2 regions of the Nonomuraea sp. NPDC005692 genome follow, and region 1 is predicted to be linked to the other one. Evidence: riboswitches for the same ligand, from Rfam matches in the RefSeq annotation. Region 1 holds a riboswitch; the other holds the start of a gene.
What was found. Region 1 has a riboswitch for cyclic di-AMP ahead of ABZ459_RS11945 (CHAP domain-containing protein). Riboswitches for the same ligand answer to the same signal wherever they lie in the genome.
Positions count from the first base shown of each region.

Region 1 (7,663 bases):
CGTTCTTCGCGCCCTGCACGGCGGTGTCGGCCTGGGCCTTGCTGTTGCTCGGCATGTTGCCGAAGTCGGTGAAGATGCTCGCCTCGGTCTGCGCGCTGGTCAGGTAGTCGGCGACCTGCGCGGCCTCCTTCGGGTGCTTGGACTGCTTGGGCACGGCCACCCACGAGCCGCCCCAGTTGCCGCCGCCGCCGGGCACCGAGGCGACGTCCCACTTGCCCTTCATGCCGTCGCCGGCGTTGCCCGAGACCACGCCGAGCATCCAGGACGGGCAGCCGACCGTGGCGAAGGCGCCCTTCTGGGTGCCCGCCGCCCACTCGTCGGTGAAGTTGCGCAGCTTGGCCGTCAGGCCGGACTGGCTGAGCTTGGAGGCGAAGTCGAAGCCCGCCTTCACCGCCGGGTTCTTGTCGACGATGAGGTTGTTCTCCTTGTCGAAGTAGGCGACGTTGCCGTTCTTGGCCGCCTCCTGGTACAGCACCACGTTGTAGAGCGTGTTGGTGCCGTCGGTGAACTTGGTGTCCTTCACCTTCGCCTGGAACTGCTGGCCGACCTTCATGAAGTCGTCCCAGGTCGGCCACAGGGCGGCGACCTTCTCGCGGTCCGTGGGCAGCCCGGCCTTCTTGAACAGGTCCGCGCGGTAGCACAGGCTCATGCCGCCGATGTCGGTGCCGAGGCCGAAGATCTTGCCGTCGGCCGTCACGCCGTTCTCCCACTTCCAGGCGGGGTAGTCGGCCTTGCGGCCCTCAAGGCCGTACTCCTTCAGGTCGGCCCACCACTCGGGGTGCGCCTTGGCCAGGCCCATGCCGCCCTCGTCGATGCCGACGACGTCGCCCGCGCCGTTGCCGGACTGCAGCCACTGGATCATCTGCGGCCAGTACTGCTGCTCGAACTGGTCGGTCAGGTGCTCTTCCTTGATCTGGATGTCCTTGTGCTCGGCGTTCCACTTCTCGATGGCGTTCTTGTAGCCGAAGTTGGAGCCGCCGCCGAAGGTCTGCACCCGGATGGTGACGGGCTCGGCCGCCGCCGCGGAGGAGGCGGGGCTGTTGCCGGCGGTCGGCGTGTCGCCGCTGCCGCACGACGCGACGGTCAGCGCCGCCGCGGCCAGGGCTGAGGCCGCGGCCAGACCGCGACGCTTGCTGATCATCATGGGGGACCCCTTCTCGGGTGACTGATGGGAGGTGCACCGCGGCACGCGCTCCGCCGCGGTGGGAGTCTTTGGGAGCGCTCCCACAAAGGGTGCACTTACCGGCTGTGTCCGTCAATCCGCCGAAACGGAACCGTTACCAATCGTGCGTTTTGCCGCCCTGGATCGGGATTTAAGGGGATAAAGGGCGTGAAGGGCTGTTTGGGAGCGCTCCCACCTCAAGAGACATCTTTCGTGCCGCATCAAGGGCATGTCGCCCGGACCCTCCGGGCTTGCTCCCGGTCAGGCCCGTCTGTCACGCAGCGTGACGGCTGCTTGGCACGTTCCAGCACCGCCCCCACGCTCGGTCCCACGCTCGGCCCCGACGCCCGGCCCCCCACGCCCGGCCCCCACGCTCAGCCCTCACACCCAGCCCCACACCCAGCACAGCGCGCAGCGCGGCGTTCGGCCCTGTGTCCGGCCCAGTGCTCGGCCCTGGGCCGGGCGCGGCGCGCGGTCGATGGGGAGGGGGTGCTCAGCAGGCGGCGGCGCGCTCGTGCAGCAGGGCGCGCTCGCGGGAGTTGCGGGTCATCGAGGCCGCCCGTTCGAACTCGGCCCGCGCCTCGCCGCGCCGGCCCAGCCGGAACAGCAGGTCGCCGCGGACGCTCGGCAGCAGGTGGTAGCCCTTGAGTGACGGCTCGTCCACGATCTGGTCGAGCAGCTCAAGGCCCACGGCCGGGCCGTAGGCCATCGACAGCGCCACCGCGCGGTTGAGCTCGACGACGGGGGAGCGGGCCAGCCGGGCCAGCGACTCGTACAGGCTCGCGATGCGCACCCAGTCGGTGTCGCCGGGGTCGAACGCACGGGCGTGGCAGGCCGCGATCGCGGCCTGCAGCGTGTACGGCCCCGCCGCGCCTGCCGGCTCCTCGGCCCGCTCCTCGGCCAGTCTCTCGGCCAGGGCCAGCGCCGCCAGCCCGCGCCCGATGAGCAGCCGGTCCCACCGGGTGCGGTCCTGCTCCAGCAGCAGCACCGGCTCGCCGGACGGCCCCACCCGGGCCGCCGCCCTGGACGCCTGGATCTCCATGAGCGCGACCAGCCCGTGCACCTCGGGTTCGGCGGGCATCAGCCCCGCCAGCACCCGGCCCAGCCGCAGCGCGTCCTCGCACAGGCCGGGCCGCATCCAGTCGTCGCCCGCCGTCGCCGAGTACCCCTCGTTGAAGATCAGGTAGATGACCTCCAGCACGGACGACAGGCGTCCGGCCAGCTCGGCGCCCTGCGGCACCTCGAACGGGACCTTCCGGTCGGCCAGGGTGCGCTTGGCCCGCACGATGCGCTGGGCGGCGGTCGGCTCGGGCACCAGGAACGCGCGGGCGATCTCGTCGGTGCTCAGGCCGCCGAGCACCCGCAGTGTCAGGGCCACCCGCGCCTCCATCGACAGCGCCGGATGGCAGGCGGTGAAGACCAGCCGCAGCAGGTCGTCCTCGATCTCGTCGGGCTCGGGCGGCTCCCCGGCGGTCTCCAGCCGGTGACCCAGCTCGGCCAGGTTGCGGGACATCCGCTCGTTCCTGCGGATCAGGTCGACGGCGCGGCGCTTGGACACCGTCATCAGCCAGGCGCCCGGGTTGCGTGGCACGCCCGACCCCGGCCACTGCTCCAGGGCCGCGACCAGCGCGTCCTGGGCCAGCTCCTCGGCCAGGCCGACGTCGCGGACCAGCCCGGCCAGGCTGGCGATGAGCCGCGGCGCCTCGATCCGCCAGACCGCCTCGATCGCCCGGTGGGTGTCGGAAGCCATCACCGGGTCATGACACCAGCACCGTCCGCGGTCCGCAAGCCGGGGTCAGCTCTCCTGCCCGCCCAGGCGCCGGCGCATGGCCTTCTCCCGCTCGATCTCCGCCGGGTCGGACGAGGCCGCGTCGGGCGCGTCGGAGGCGTCGTACACCCGCCACACGTGCAGCCCGGTCCCGTCGTGGCCCTCGGGGACGGGCACCCGCATGGCCCATTCCAGGGCTTCCTCCCTGGACTTCACCTGGATCAGCCAGAACCCCGCGATCAGCTCCTTGGCCTCGGCGAACGGGCCGTCGATCACCGTGGCCCGGCCGCCGCTGTAGGCGATCTGCGCGCCCTGCGAGCTCGGGTAGAGCCCCTCGGCGGCCAGCAGCACCCCCGCCTTGGCCAGCGCCTCGTTGTAGGCGTGCATGTTGTCGACGAGCTCCTGGCTGGGCAGCGCCCCGGCCTCGGTCTCCGCGTTGCCCCTGCCGACGATCATGAATTTCATCCTGCACGTCCCTTCCGTCCGCGGCCCCCGGGCGGAGCCGGCCTCGCTGAAGCGTCGAACGGGCGCCGGCCGGATCGACACGCGGACCCGTCCGTTCCCAGGGCACCGTACCGGTCGTGCGGCCGCCTGGCCGATGTGCCATCCTCGCCCCATGCCCCGACCCGCACAAGACGCCCCCGTCCCCAACCGGGCCCTCTGGGACGAGCGCGCCCGCGTCCACGGCTCCACCTCGGCCGACCGGTTCTACGACGTCGACGCCTTCCTCGCCGGCCGGCAGACCCTCTACGCGCTCGAACGCCGCCTGGCCGGCGACGTCGCCGGCCGGGACCTGCTCCACCTGCAGTGCCACTTCGGCCTGGACACGCTGAGCTGGGCACGCCTCGGAGCGCGGGTGACCGGCGTTGACTTCTCCCCGGTGGCGGTCGCGCGCGCCCGAGACCTGGCGGCCAGGGCCGGGCTGGCGGCCACGTTCGTGGAGGCCGACACGCAGCGGCTGCCGGAGTCGCTGGCCGGCGGCTTCGACGTGGCGGTGGCCACGTACGGCGTGTTGTGCTGGATCGGCGACCTGGGCGCCTGGATGCGCGGCGCGGCCATGGCGCTGCGGCCCGGCGGGCGGCTGGTGCTGGTCGACCTGCATCCGGCCTACCAGACGGTGGCCTCGCTCGACCCGCTGGTGGCCGACTGGCCCTACGGCGGCGGCCAGGCCCACCGGGAGACGGTGACCGGCACGTACGCCGACGCCGGAGTGGTGACCGAGGCCCACGAGGCGGTCGAGTACCCGTACTCGGTGGGCGAGATCGTCACGGCGGCGGCGCGGGCCGGGCTCACGGTGGCCGAGCTGGGCGAGCACGTCGAGACCGACATCGACCCGCGCGGCCTGCTGGCCGAGGGCGCGGACGGCCGGTACCGGTTCCCGTTCGGGGACTCGCACCTGCCGATCCTCTACTCGCTGGTGGCGGTCCGGCCCTGAGACGCGGCGAGCGCGCGTCCCTCGTGCGGGACGCGCGCTCGGAGCGGGGGAGGTCAGCTCGCGTACTGGGGGTATCCGTAGCCGACGACCTGCGACTTCGGACGGACGCGCTCCTCGACCTTGCCGTTGCCGGTGTTGCCCTCGATCGTGGAGATCGTGCCGTCGTGGTTGTCCTTGACGACGAAGCCGACGTGCTGGATGGAGTCCAGGCTCTTGCTGCCGCCCCAGGAGAAGAAGACCACCGCGCCGGGCTTGGCCTCGGCGCCCCAGCGGTCGTTGGCGGCGAACCACTTGGCGTGGGCCACGGTCCAGGCGTCCCAGCCGACCTGCGGGCGGGCGCCGGTCTGCTCGCCGACCCAGGAGACGAAGATCGAGCACCAGGGCGCGTTCAGGTACATCGCGCGGGTGCCGCCGTCGCGGGCGATGGTCTCGGCGGCGCGCTTGGAGTCGGCGTACCACTTCTGGAACTTGGTGCCGCCGCCGTAGGCGTTCTCGGAGGTGCCGACCTGGGACTTGGCCATGGCCAGGACCTGCTCGGCGGTGACGTTGACCTGGGTCTCCTCCGCCTTGCGGGTCTGGGCGGCGGCCTGCGGCGCGACGGCCGAGTGGCCGGTCGCGGCGGCGGGGCCGGTGCTGTCGGCGGCGGCGGCGGTGGCGTGGCCGCCGATGGCGGAGGCGAGGATGGCCGCGCCGAGCGCGGCGTGGGCGTAGTTGATCTTCGGGGCACGGATGGGACGGTGCTTGGCCATCGAGGGCATTACTCCTTGCTTCCATGCCGCTTACCGGGTTAGCTGACGGGTTCGGACGTGGAAGCTGCCCTACGGCACCGAAGTGCCGATTCACCCCAAAGGACGTGGGTCCCCGGTTCCGCCCGGAGGCGGATTCAGCGGTCACAGGACGATCCTGTGAAATGTCTTGCGATGGTTGGACAAAGCCGGACAAACCGGACGTCTGCCGCGAGATGCCCCACAAGGTAATACATCGGGCAAGAGCAAGGCAAATGCCTAAAGGTCCAGCTAGGAGAGTTGGGCCCTCGCCTCGGCCAGAAGCCCCATCATGGCAAGGGATTCGTCAAGCGGCATGACCGCGCTCTCCGTCCGGCCCTCGATCGTGGCCGCGCGCACCTCGCGCAGCTCACCCGCGTAACCGTTGTCGGCCGGGTCGAGCACCAGCTCCTCCGTCTCCATCGACGGCCCGGACAGCAGCACCCGCCGCGGCGCCCAGAACGGCGCCAGGATGTCGGCCCGCATCGACGTGCCCACCACGCTCGCGTCGTTGGCGTGATGTGCCAGCAGCGACACGTCCACCAGGGCCCGCCGCCCGTCCGGGTACAGCAGCAGCCCGCCGGCCTCGGCGTCGACGCCGCTGGGCGCCAGCGAGCCGGCCATGCGCAGCTCCGCGGGCATGCCGAGCAGCAGCTGGGCCAGCCCGAACGGGTAGATCCCCAGGTCGAGCAGGGCCCCGCCGCCCAGCTCCGGTGCCCACAACCGGTGGGCGGGGTCGTAGGGCAGCGCGAAGCCGAACGAGGCCCGCACCGACCGGATCTCACCGAAGCGCGGATCGGCCGCCACCTGCTGGATGAGCGGGTTGAAGCGCATCCACATGGCCTCCATGAGGAAGACCCCGGCCGCGCGGGCCAGCGCCACCATGCGCTCGGCGTCGGCCACGTCGGCAGCCAGCGGCTTCTCGCACAGCACCGACTTGCCCGCCGCGATGGCGGCCTCGGCCACCTCCAGGTGCTGGGCGTGCGGCGTGGCGACGTAGATCGCGTCGACGGCCGGATCGGCGCACAGCGCCTCGTAGGAGCCGTAGGCCGACTCCGCGCCCAGCTCGTCGGCCAGCGCCCGCGCCCTGAGCGGGCTCCGTGAGCCGACGGCGGCCACCCGCATGCCGGGCTCGGCCACGATGGCCGCCCCCACGGTACGCGCGATGCCGCCGGTCGCCGCTATTCCCCAGGTGAAATCTCGCACGACCGAGATCGTAGAGCGCTCAGGTCAGGTTGAACGAGTCGGGGTCGGGCCCGATCCGCCGCCCCGCGTTCATCGCCCCGATGGCCGCCATGTCCTCGGTGTCGAGGATGAAGTCGAACACGTCGATGTTCTCCTCGATCCGCGACGGCGTGACCGACTTGGGGATCACCACGTTGCCGAGCTGCAGGTGCCAGCGGAGCACGATCTGCGCGGGCGTCTTGCCGTACTTCTCCGACAGCACGCGCAGCGCCGGGTCGGCCAGCAGCCCCTTGCCCTGCCCGAGCGGGCTCCACGCCTCGGTCAGGATGCCGTTGGCCTCGTGGAAGGCCCGCATCTCGCGCTGCTGGAAGTACGGGTGGAGCTCGATCTGGTTGATCGACGGCGTGATGTCGGTCTCGTCCATCAGCCGGGTCAGGGTGGCGACGGTGAAGTTGGAGACCCCGATGGCCTTGGCCCGGCCGTCCCGGTAGATCTTCTCCAGCGCCCGCCAGGCCTGCACGTACCTGTCCTGCTCCGGGGCCGGCCAGTGGATCAGGAAAAGATCTACGTAGTCGAGGCCCAGGCGGGCCAGGCTCTCGTCGAAGGCCTGCTCGGCGCGCCCGTGGTCGGCGTTCCACAGCTTGGTGGTGACGAACACCTTCTCCCGCGGCACCCCGGCGGCGCGCACGGCCCGGCCGACGCCCTCCTCGTTCTCGTAGGCGGCGGCGGTGTCGACATGCCGGTATCCGGCGCGCAGCGCGGTCCCCACCGCGTGCTCGGCGTCGTCGGCAGAGACCTGCCAGACGCCGAAGCCGAGTTGTGGTATCTGCACACCGTCGGTGTTGAGCATCAGCGAGTTCATACCCTCCATTGTTCACGTGTCGTTTCTTGCGGCTTAAGCAGGCCGGGCTACCTTGAGGCGGGTCGTGCAAGGCCATCCACCGGCTGGGGGAAACAGAGTGGTGAGACAGGCGTCGGCCTGGGTGGAGTCTCCGCTCCAGATGCTGTGCGCCGTCGAGGCCCACCACGCCGGGCTGCTCGGCCCGGACACCGTGGTCGTGCCGCGCGCCGGCCTGCGTCCGCTGCGCGCCACCCGCAAGGAGCTGCGCCGCCTCGACCTGCCCGCCGGCCTGGTGCTGGACGAGCCGCGCGAGCGCATGCCGCGCCGCGTCCAGGCCGTGGGCGACGCGTTCTCCGGCAAGGTCCAGATGCGCTGGCTGACCTCCGATCCCGGCCACATCGTCGTCGTGGACGACGGCCTGGCCACGCTCAGGCTGCTCGAACTGCTGGCCGCCGGGCCGTTCCGGCCGCTGCTGCGGGCGCGGGCGACCCCTTCGCGGGCGCGCGCC
Region 1 is NZ_JBEXYU010000004.1:276,921-284,583, forward strand. Features, by position in the region: gene ABZ459_RS11925 (extracellular solute-binding protein) at 1-1,144, opposite strand, end outside; gene ABZ459_RS11930 (RNA polymerase sigma factor) at 1,656-2,912, opposite strand; gene ABZ459_RS11935 (YciI family protein) at 2,958-3,386, opposite strand; gene ABZ459_RS11940 (methyltransferase) at 3,547-4,365, shown strand; gene ABZ459_RS11945 (CHAP domain-containing protein) at 4,419-5,114, opposite strand; cyclic di-AMP (ydaO/yuaA leader) riboswitch at 5,127-5,264, opposite strand; gene ABZ459_RS11950 (Gfo/Idh/MocA family oxidoreductase) at 5,382-6,335, opposite strand; gene ABZ459_RS11955 (aldo/keto reductase) at 6,355-7,176, opposite strand; gene ABZ459_RS11960 (hypothetical protein) at 7,277-7,663, shown strand, end outside.

Region 2 (7,663 bases), on a different contig from region 1:
GTTGCCCGCCGCGTCACGCGCGCGCACGGTGTAGTTGTACGACGTGTTGGCGCTGAGGCCGGTGTCGGTGTGCGAGGTGCCCGTGACGGTGGTGACCAGGGTGCCGCCGCGGTAGATCTCGTAGCCGGTGACCGCCACGTTGTCGGTGGAGGCGTTCCAGGCCAGCGAGACGCTGCTGTTGCTGACGCCGGTCGAGCGCAGGTTGCCGGGGACCGACGGCGGGGTCTTGTCGTCGCCGCCACCGCCGCCGGTGGTCGTCGCGGAGATCTGGTTGCTGTTGGCCGAGCGGTTGCCGGCCGCGTCACGCGCGCGCACGGTGTAGCTGTAGGCCGTGTTCGCGGTGAGGCCGGTGTCGTTGTACGTGGTGCCCGTGACGGTGGTGACCAAAGTGCCGCCGCGGTAGACCTCGTAGCCGGTCACGGCCACGTTGTCGGTGGAGGCGTTCCAGGCCAGGGCCACGCTCGTGTCCGTGACGCCGGTCGAGCGCAGGTTGCCCGGCACCGACGGCGCGGTCGTGTCGCTGCCGCCGCCACCGGAGACCTTCCACAGCGCCGCCACGTTCGGCGGCTCCCAGCCGGGCTGGGAGGTGTGCGCCTGGAGGCAGACGTAGTCGACGCCGTTGTAGGTGACGACCGTGCCCGCCGTGTAGGCGGTCCACGGGGCCCAGGCCGCCGCGTACGCCACCGTGCTGGCGGAGGCGAGCGCTGGGGCGGCCACGGCCGCGGTGAGGGGCAGGGCCAATGCCGCCATTCCCGCCAGGACCTTGCTCAGAATGGTGTGTTTCATGTCGCTCCGACATCCGTTGGGGGGTGTGTGGGGAGTGGGATGGGAGACTTCTGGGGAAACTATTAGGAAAGTTTCCTTTAAGTTGTGAATCGACGGTAGCCTCTGCCTGGGGGAGCGTCAATACTCATCGGTCAGGTGTCCGTAATCGTGCCGGTCAGACCCCGGACGCGCCCGTTCACGACGGGATAACGGTTCAGGAACGGGGGCTGACGGCGGGGTGAGCCGTGGCTCAGCATTGGAGCGTGGCAGGAATCTCCGCCTGGCGGCGGACGCCCACGCGACGCGGGCCCTACGTGGTCCGCGCGGTCGCGGAGTTACGGTCCTGGCCGTCGCTGAACGTCAGCGGCACCGGTCAGCAGGTCGCCTTCGCCGTACACGGAACCGAGATCCTGCGCCTGGCCGGCCGGGACGAGATCCACGTACGGCTCACCGCCCCCGCCATCGGCCGCCTGGAGCCGTACCTGCGGGAGTGCGACCAGGTCCATGCCTGCCGCGACCGCGCCTGGGTCGCCGTGCAGGTCGACGCGGAGCCCGATCTGGAATTGTTGCTGGCCCTCACGAGCGTGGCGATAAAGGCGCACGTGGCGTGAACCGATTCGGTGCGTAGCGTTTCTCCCACGCACCGTCGAATTCAATGCCGCCATTTGCCTGGGAATTACTCGCCGGGTAGCTTGGTTGTACACAGCCAAACGGGGAGTCGTCCCAGGTAGGGATGGCATTGCCTGGGAATTACCCAAGCTCGACCCGTGTTGTACAGAGTCGATGCGGACATCTCCGCATCCGGGCGTCGCACATATACCTTCAGGCCCTTTCCCGGGCCCGGGAAGACGATGCGTCAGCCCTTTCGCCTGACCAAGAGACCGCTGAATCCGCCTGTGCGCGGAACCGGGGACCCATGTGTCCAATGGGGTGAATCGGCGCCGTGGTGCCGTAGGGCAGCTTCCCGCCCGAACCCGTCAGCTAACCCGGCAAGCGGCACGGAAGCGCAAGGAGTAACACCCTCATGGCCAAGCACCGTCTTCACCGTGCCTACAAGCTCGACCTCGCCAAGATCGCCCTCGGCGCGACCGCCGTCGCCGGCGTGCTCGGCACGCACGCGGCAGTGAACGCCGACACCACCACCGCCCACACCGCCACCCAGACCGCCAAGGTCGCCGGCGTGGCCGCCCAGCCGCACGTCGCGCAGAACCGCGCCGCCGACGAGAGCGCCAAGGGCAAGGTCAACGTCACCGCCGCCCAGGTGCTGGCGACGGCCCGCGCCCAGGTCGGCACCTCCGAGGACGCCAACGGCGGCGGCACCAAGTTCCAGAAGTGGTACGCCGACTCGCAGCGCGCCGCCGAGACCGCCGCGCGTGACGGCGGCAACCGCGCCATGTACCTGAACGCCCCCTGGTGCTCGATGTTCGTCTCCTGGGTCGGCGAGCAGACCGGCGCCCGCCCGCAGGTCGGCTGGGACGCCTACACCGTGAGCCACGCCAAGTGGTTCGCCGCCAACGACCGCTGGGGCACCGAGGCCAAGCCGGGCGCCGTCGTCTTCTTCTCCTGGAGCGGCAGCAAGAGCCTGAACGACATCCAGCACGTCGGCTTCGTCGTCAAGGACAACGGCGACGGCACGATCTCCACGATCGAGGGCAACACCGGCAACGGCAAGGTCGAGCAGCGTGTCCGCCCGACCTCCCAGGTCGTCGGCTACGGCTACCCGTCGTACGCCGCCTGATCCTGCGACGCGAAAGAGCGCACTCCCTGCGGGGGGTGCGCTCTTTTCGCGTTCAGGGCCGCCGGTGCCGGTGGACCAGGGTCGTCGCGGCCTGCCCGGCCGAGCGGGCCGCGCCCGGCTGCTGCGAGATCATCGCGGTCACCGTGGCGCCGTCGATCAGGGTGAGCAACTGCTCGGCGAGCAGGCCGGGATCGCCCGCTCCGGCCTCCTCGGCGAGCGAGCGCAGGTAGGCGCGCAGGCGCTCCTTGTGCTCGCGCACCGCGGTACGGACGTCCGCCGAACCGGCGCCCAGCTCGGCGAAGGCGTTGGCGAACCCGCAGCCGCGGAAGTCGTCCTCGGTGAACCAGCGTTCCAGCCACGCGAAGACCGCCGGGATGCGGTCGCCGGCGTCGGCCACGTACGCGGTGAGCGAGGTCATCCAGCGTTCGTCGCGCCGCCGCAGGTAGGCCACGACCAGCGCCTCCTTCGACGGGAAGCACTGGTAGAGGCGTTTCAGCGAGACGCCGGAGGCGGCCCGGATCTCGTCCATGCCGACCGCCTGCACCCCGCGGCGGTAGAAGAGGTCGCCCGCGGCGTCCAGCAACCGCTGTTCGTGATCCATGACACCCCTCCAGGTGCTTGCCGCGGAGAACGATCGTTCTCTACGCTATCGCACAACCCGGGAGAACGACCGTTCTCTCGATCGGAGAGGACATCTCATGACACGCCCGCCCGTTCCGCCGTTCACCGAGGAGACCGCCCGGATCAAGGTCCAGGCCGCCGAGGACGCCTGGAACACCCGCGACCCCGAGCGCGTCGCGCTCGCCTACACCGAGGACTCCGTGTGGCGCAACCGCGGCGAGTTCGTCACCGGCCGCGCCGAGATCGCCGGGTTCCTGCGCCGCAAGTGGGACCGCGAGCTGAACTACGCCCTGCGCAAGGAGCTGTGGGCGTTCACCGGCGACCGCATCGCCGTCCGTTTCCAGTACGAGTCCCGCGACGCCGCCGGCCAGTGGTGGCGCAGCTACGGCAACGAGCAGTGGGAGTTCGACGAGTCGGGGCTGATGCGCCGCCGGGAGGCCAGCATCAACGACGTCGCCATCACCGAGGAGGAACGCCGCATCTTCGGCTCCCGCCCGCTGTCCGAGCACGACGTGGACGTCCTCGGCATCCGCCACGCGGAGATCGCCGGGGTAAGGTCGGAAGGCCGATCGTAGGAGGTCTGACATGGCGGTTCTGCTGCTGGGCACCCTCGACACCAAGGGGGAGGAGTACGCCCTCGTCCGCGACCTGATCATCCGGGCCGGGCAGGGCGTCGTCCTCATGGACACCGGCGTCATGGGCACCCCGGAGCTGACCGCCGACGTCCCCGCCGAGGCCGTGGCGCGGGCCGCGGGCACCGGCCTCGACCGGCTCAGGAGCGCGGGCGACCGCGGCGCCGCGCTGGCGGCGATGGCGGCCGGGGCCACGGCCCTGGCCAAGGACCTGCACGCCCGCGGCGAGCTGAGTGGCGTGCTCGCGCTCGGCGGCAGCGGCGGCTCCTCCATCGCCGCCGCCGTCATGCGGGCGCTGCCCGTCGGCCTGCCCAAACTGCTCGTCTCGACCATGGTCAGCGGCGACGTCTCGGCCTACGTCGGGGAGACCGACGTGACGCTCATGTACAGCGTCGTCGACGTCGCGGGCGTCAACTCCGTCTCCCGCCGCATCCTGACCAACGCCGCCGCCGCGATCAGCGCGATGGCCGCCTCCTACGACGCCGGCGCCGAGCCGTCCGGGGAGGACAAACCACTGGTCGCGGCCACGATGTTCGGCGTCACCACGCCCGCCGTCGACGCCGCGCGGGCCCGCCTGGAGTCCCTGGGCTACGAGGTGCTGGTCTTCCACGCCACCGGCTCGGGCGGCCGGGCCATGGAGGCGCTGGCGGCCGGCGGCCACTTCGCCGGGGTGCTCGACCTGACCACCACCGAGCTGGCCGACGAGCTCGTCGGCGGCGTGTTGTCGGCGGGCCCCGACCGCCTGACCGCCGCGGGGCGGGCCGGAATCCCGCAGGTCGTCAGCCTGGGCGCGGTCGACATGGTCAACTTCGGCCCGATGGAGACCGTGCCGGAACGTTTCCGGTCACGGCAGCTCCTGGTCCACAACCCGACGGTGACGCTCATGCGCACCACTCCCGCCGAGAACGCCGAGATCGGGCGGGCGATCGGCGAGCGGCTGGCCCGCGCGTCGGGGCCGGTCACGCTGTTCGTGCCGCGCGGCGGCGTCTCGGCCGTCGACGTCGAGGGCGGCCCGTTCCACGACCCGGCGGCCGACGCGGCCTGCTTCGACGCCGTGCTCGCGGCCGTCGCGGGCAGCGCCGTCGAGGTCGTGCGGAGCGACCAGGACATCAACAACGCGGAGTTCGCCGTCGCGGCCGCCGACCGGCTGCACCGGCTGATCGAGAAGGGGGCCTGATGCGTCGCGACGAGGCACTGCGGAGGTTGCGCGCCGAGCGGGAGGCGGGCCGGCTGATCATCGGCGGCGGCGCGGGCACCGGGCTGTCGGCCAAGTCCGCCGAGGCGGGCGGGGTCGATCTGCTCATCATCTACAACTCCGGGCGGTTCCGGATGGCCGGCCGCGGCTCGCTCGCCGGCCTGATGCCGTACGGCGACGCCAACGCGATCGTCGTGGAGATGGCGGGGGAGGTCCTGCCGGTCGTCAAGGACACGCCGGTGCTGGCCGGGGTGTGCGGCACCGACCCGTTCCGGCTGATGCCGCGCTTCCTCGACGAGCTGAAGGACATGGGCTTCACCGGCGTCCAGAACTTCCCGACGGTCGGCCTGATCGACGGTGTCTTCCGGGCGAACCTGGAGGAGACCGGCATGGGCTTCGACCTGGAGGTGGAGATGATCAGGCTGGCCGCCGAGCGCGACCTGCTCACCGCCCCCTACGTGTTCACCCCCGAGCAGGCCACGGCCATGGCGCGGGCGGGCGCCGACATCCTCGTCCCGCACATGGGCCTGACCACCAAGGGCAGCATCGGCGCCGTCACCGCGATCGGCCTCGACGAGGCGGCCGTACGCATCCAGGAGATGCGCGACGCCGCCGTCGCCGTCAACCCCGACGTCATCGTGCTGTGCCACGGCGGTCCCATCGCCGAGCCCGACGACGTGCGCCACATCCAGCAGCGCACGGTCGGCGTCGCCGGGTTCTTCGGCGCGTCCTCGATGGAACGCCTGCCCGCCGAGCGGGCCATCGCCGCACAGGTCCGCGCCTTCAAGCAGCTCTGACCAGGAGGAACCCGCCATGCACCGACGACCGGACGCCCTTCCCACGATGCTCTTCGACTGGGGGGCCATCAAATGGCACGTGACGCCCGACGCCGTGCCGGGCGCCTCCTCCACGTTCGGCGAGGTCATCATCAACCCGAACAAGGGCCACGAACGCCACCTGCACCCCGACTCCGACGAGGTCCTCTACGTCATCGAGGGCGAGGGGCGGCAGACCGTCGGCGACGACCCGGAGTTCCCGGTCAGGGCCGGTGAGGCGATCTACATCCCCAAGGGCACGCTGCACTCCACCTTCAACACCGGATGGCGGCCGCTGCGGATCATCGCGACGTACACGCCGGGCGGGGCCGAGCTGGCGCTGCGCGAGCTGCCCGGTTTCGTGGAGCTCGGCCCCGGCGACCACCCGACCTGGACGGCCGTCACGTCCTGAGCGGCGGGGCGCCGTGCGCGGGGTACGAGCCCGCGCACGGCCTCCGGCCCGCTCGACCTCCATGTGAATGATCGTTCACGTCCGGTCTGTCGGTGGCCTCCGGTAGATTTCCGGGTCTGTTGATCAAGCCCATCGGAGTTGGCTGTCGGCGCGAGCATGCCGTCAGACTGGAGGTCGAGACCTTGGACGCGGACGAAACCGCGTGGGAGCAGCGCAGCGTCGTGCGGGTGGTGCCGCCGGTCCAGCCGCGCAAGCTGGCGAAGGTGCCCTTCGTCGAGCTGGCTGACGGCAGGTTGCAGGGGGTCGTGTCGAGCGGGTCCGACATCGAGCGGGTCTACGTCTCGTCGATCGCCGCCGGCACCCACGACCTGAGCTGCAGCACCAACAACAACCGCCCGTGCGGCGCGTTGCACGGCTACGCGTGCAAGCACATCCGCATGCTGGCCGACGAGGCCGTGCTCCAGTACGGCCTCGACCGGGTGGCCCGCTACCTGCGCGTCGAGGTGCCCGAGGGCGGCCACCTGATGAGCGCGCTGAACGGCACTCCCCAGCGCACCCCGGCGGCCGTGGTGTTCAGCCGGTTCCTGCGCCATCTGGCCTACCTGGAGGTGCCCGACAGCACCGAGCCGCTGGCCGAGCTCCACTGGTTCCCGGCGATGGGGCCCGAGACGGGAGAGGTGGGCTGATGCTCGACGTACAGCTCGGGGAGCTGGCCGGCGACGGGCCGGCCGGGGTCGAGGAGGCGCTCGCGCTCGCCACGGGGTTCGACGGCGCGCTCGGGCACGGGTTCGCCCGGGTCGCGGAAGAGCCCGCCGCGGCGCTGGCGGCGCTGGCCGGCGCGCTCGCGGGCTCGCCGCTCGGCGACCGGCTGGGCGAGGCGGTGGAGAAGGTGACCGCGGGGTCGGTCGCCGACGAGCATCTGGCGGCGCTGGCCGGCGGGCGGGCCGCGCTGTTCGGCGCGGTGCACGACGCCCTGCTCGCCCGTCTCGACCAGGCTCTGGGCCGCAGCCGCGCACCCTGGCCGCCGGCCGCCGCCACGGACGCCACAACAGGGGCGGCGTCCGTGGGCGGCGTGCCGGAGAACCTGCTGGCCGGGTGCCGGGTGTGGTTGCGGGAGCTGGCGATCACCGGCTGGCGGGGCGTCGACGACGACCTCGTCTCCGGCGCCGACCAGGCGATCGAGGCGCTGCTCGCGGTGCCCGAGCTGCGCGGGCTCGCCGTGCTGCTCGACGGCCTGGCGACCGAGCTGCGGGCCTCGTCCCCGGTGGCGACCATGGACCGGCTGCCGCTCAGGCGGTGGGCCGACCTGTGGACGCGCGGGCTGCTGCTCGCCCAGTCAGGCCCGTGGCACGGCGTGCCCGAGCCGGTGTCGGGGCGGCTGCTGATCCTCGGCGCCGACGTGCACGAGCACGCCACGGTCGTCCGGGTGCAGGTGCACGGCGTCCTGGAGGAGGCCGGCGGCCAGACGCGGCTGGTGCGTACCAG
Region 2 is NZ_JBEXYU010000022.1:162,406-170,068, forward strand. Features, by position in the region: gene ABZ459_RS35035 (glycosyl hydrolase family 18 protein) at 1-786, opposite strand, end outside; gene ABZ459_RS35040 (luciferase family protein) at 1,029-1,376, shown strand; cyclic di-AMP (ydaO/yuaA leader) riboswitch at 1,638-1,776, shown strand; gene ABZ459_RS35045 (CHAP domain-containing protein) at 1,790-2,503, shown strand; gene ABZ459_RS35050 (TetR/AcrR family transcriptional regulator) at 2,556-3,104, opposite strand; gene ABZ459_RS35055 (nuclear transport factor 2 family protein) at 3,202-3,699, shown strand; gene ABZ459_RS35060 (Tm-1-like ATP-binding domain-containing protein) at 3,710-4,933, shown strand; gene ABZ459_RS35065 (phosphoenolpyruvate hydrolase family protein) at 4,933-5,748, shown strand; gene ABZ459_RS35070 (cupin domain-containing protein) at 5,765-6,178, shown strand; gene ABZ459_RS35075 (hypothetical protein) at 6,361-6,864, shown strand; gene ABZ459_RS35080 (hypothetical protein) at 6,864-7,663, shown strand, end outside.
Region 2: linked by a shared signal. The riboswitch ahead of ABZ459_RS35045 (CHAP domain-containing protein) and the one ahead of ABZ459_RS11945 (CHAP domain-containing protein) in region 1 are both predicted to bind cyclic di-AMP.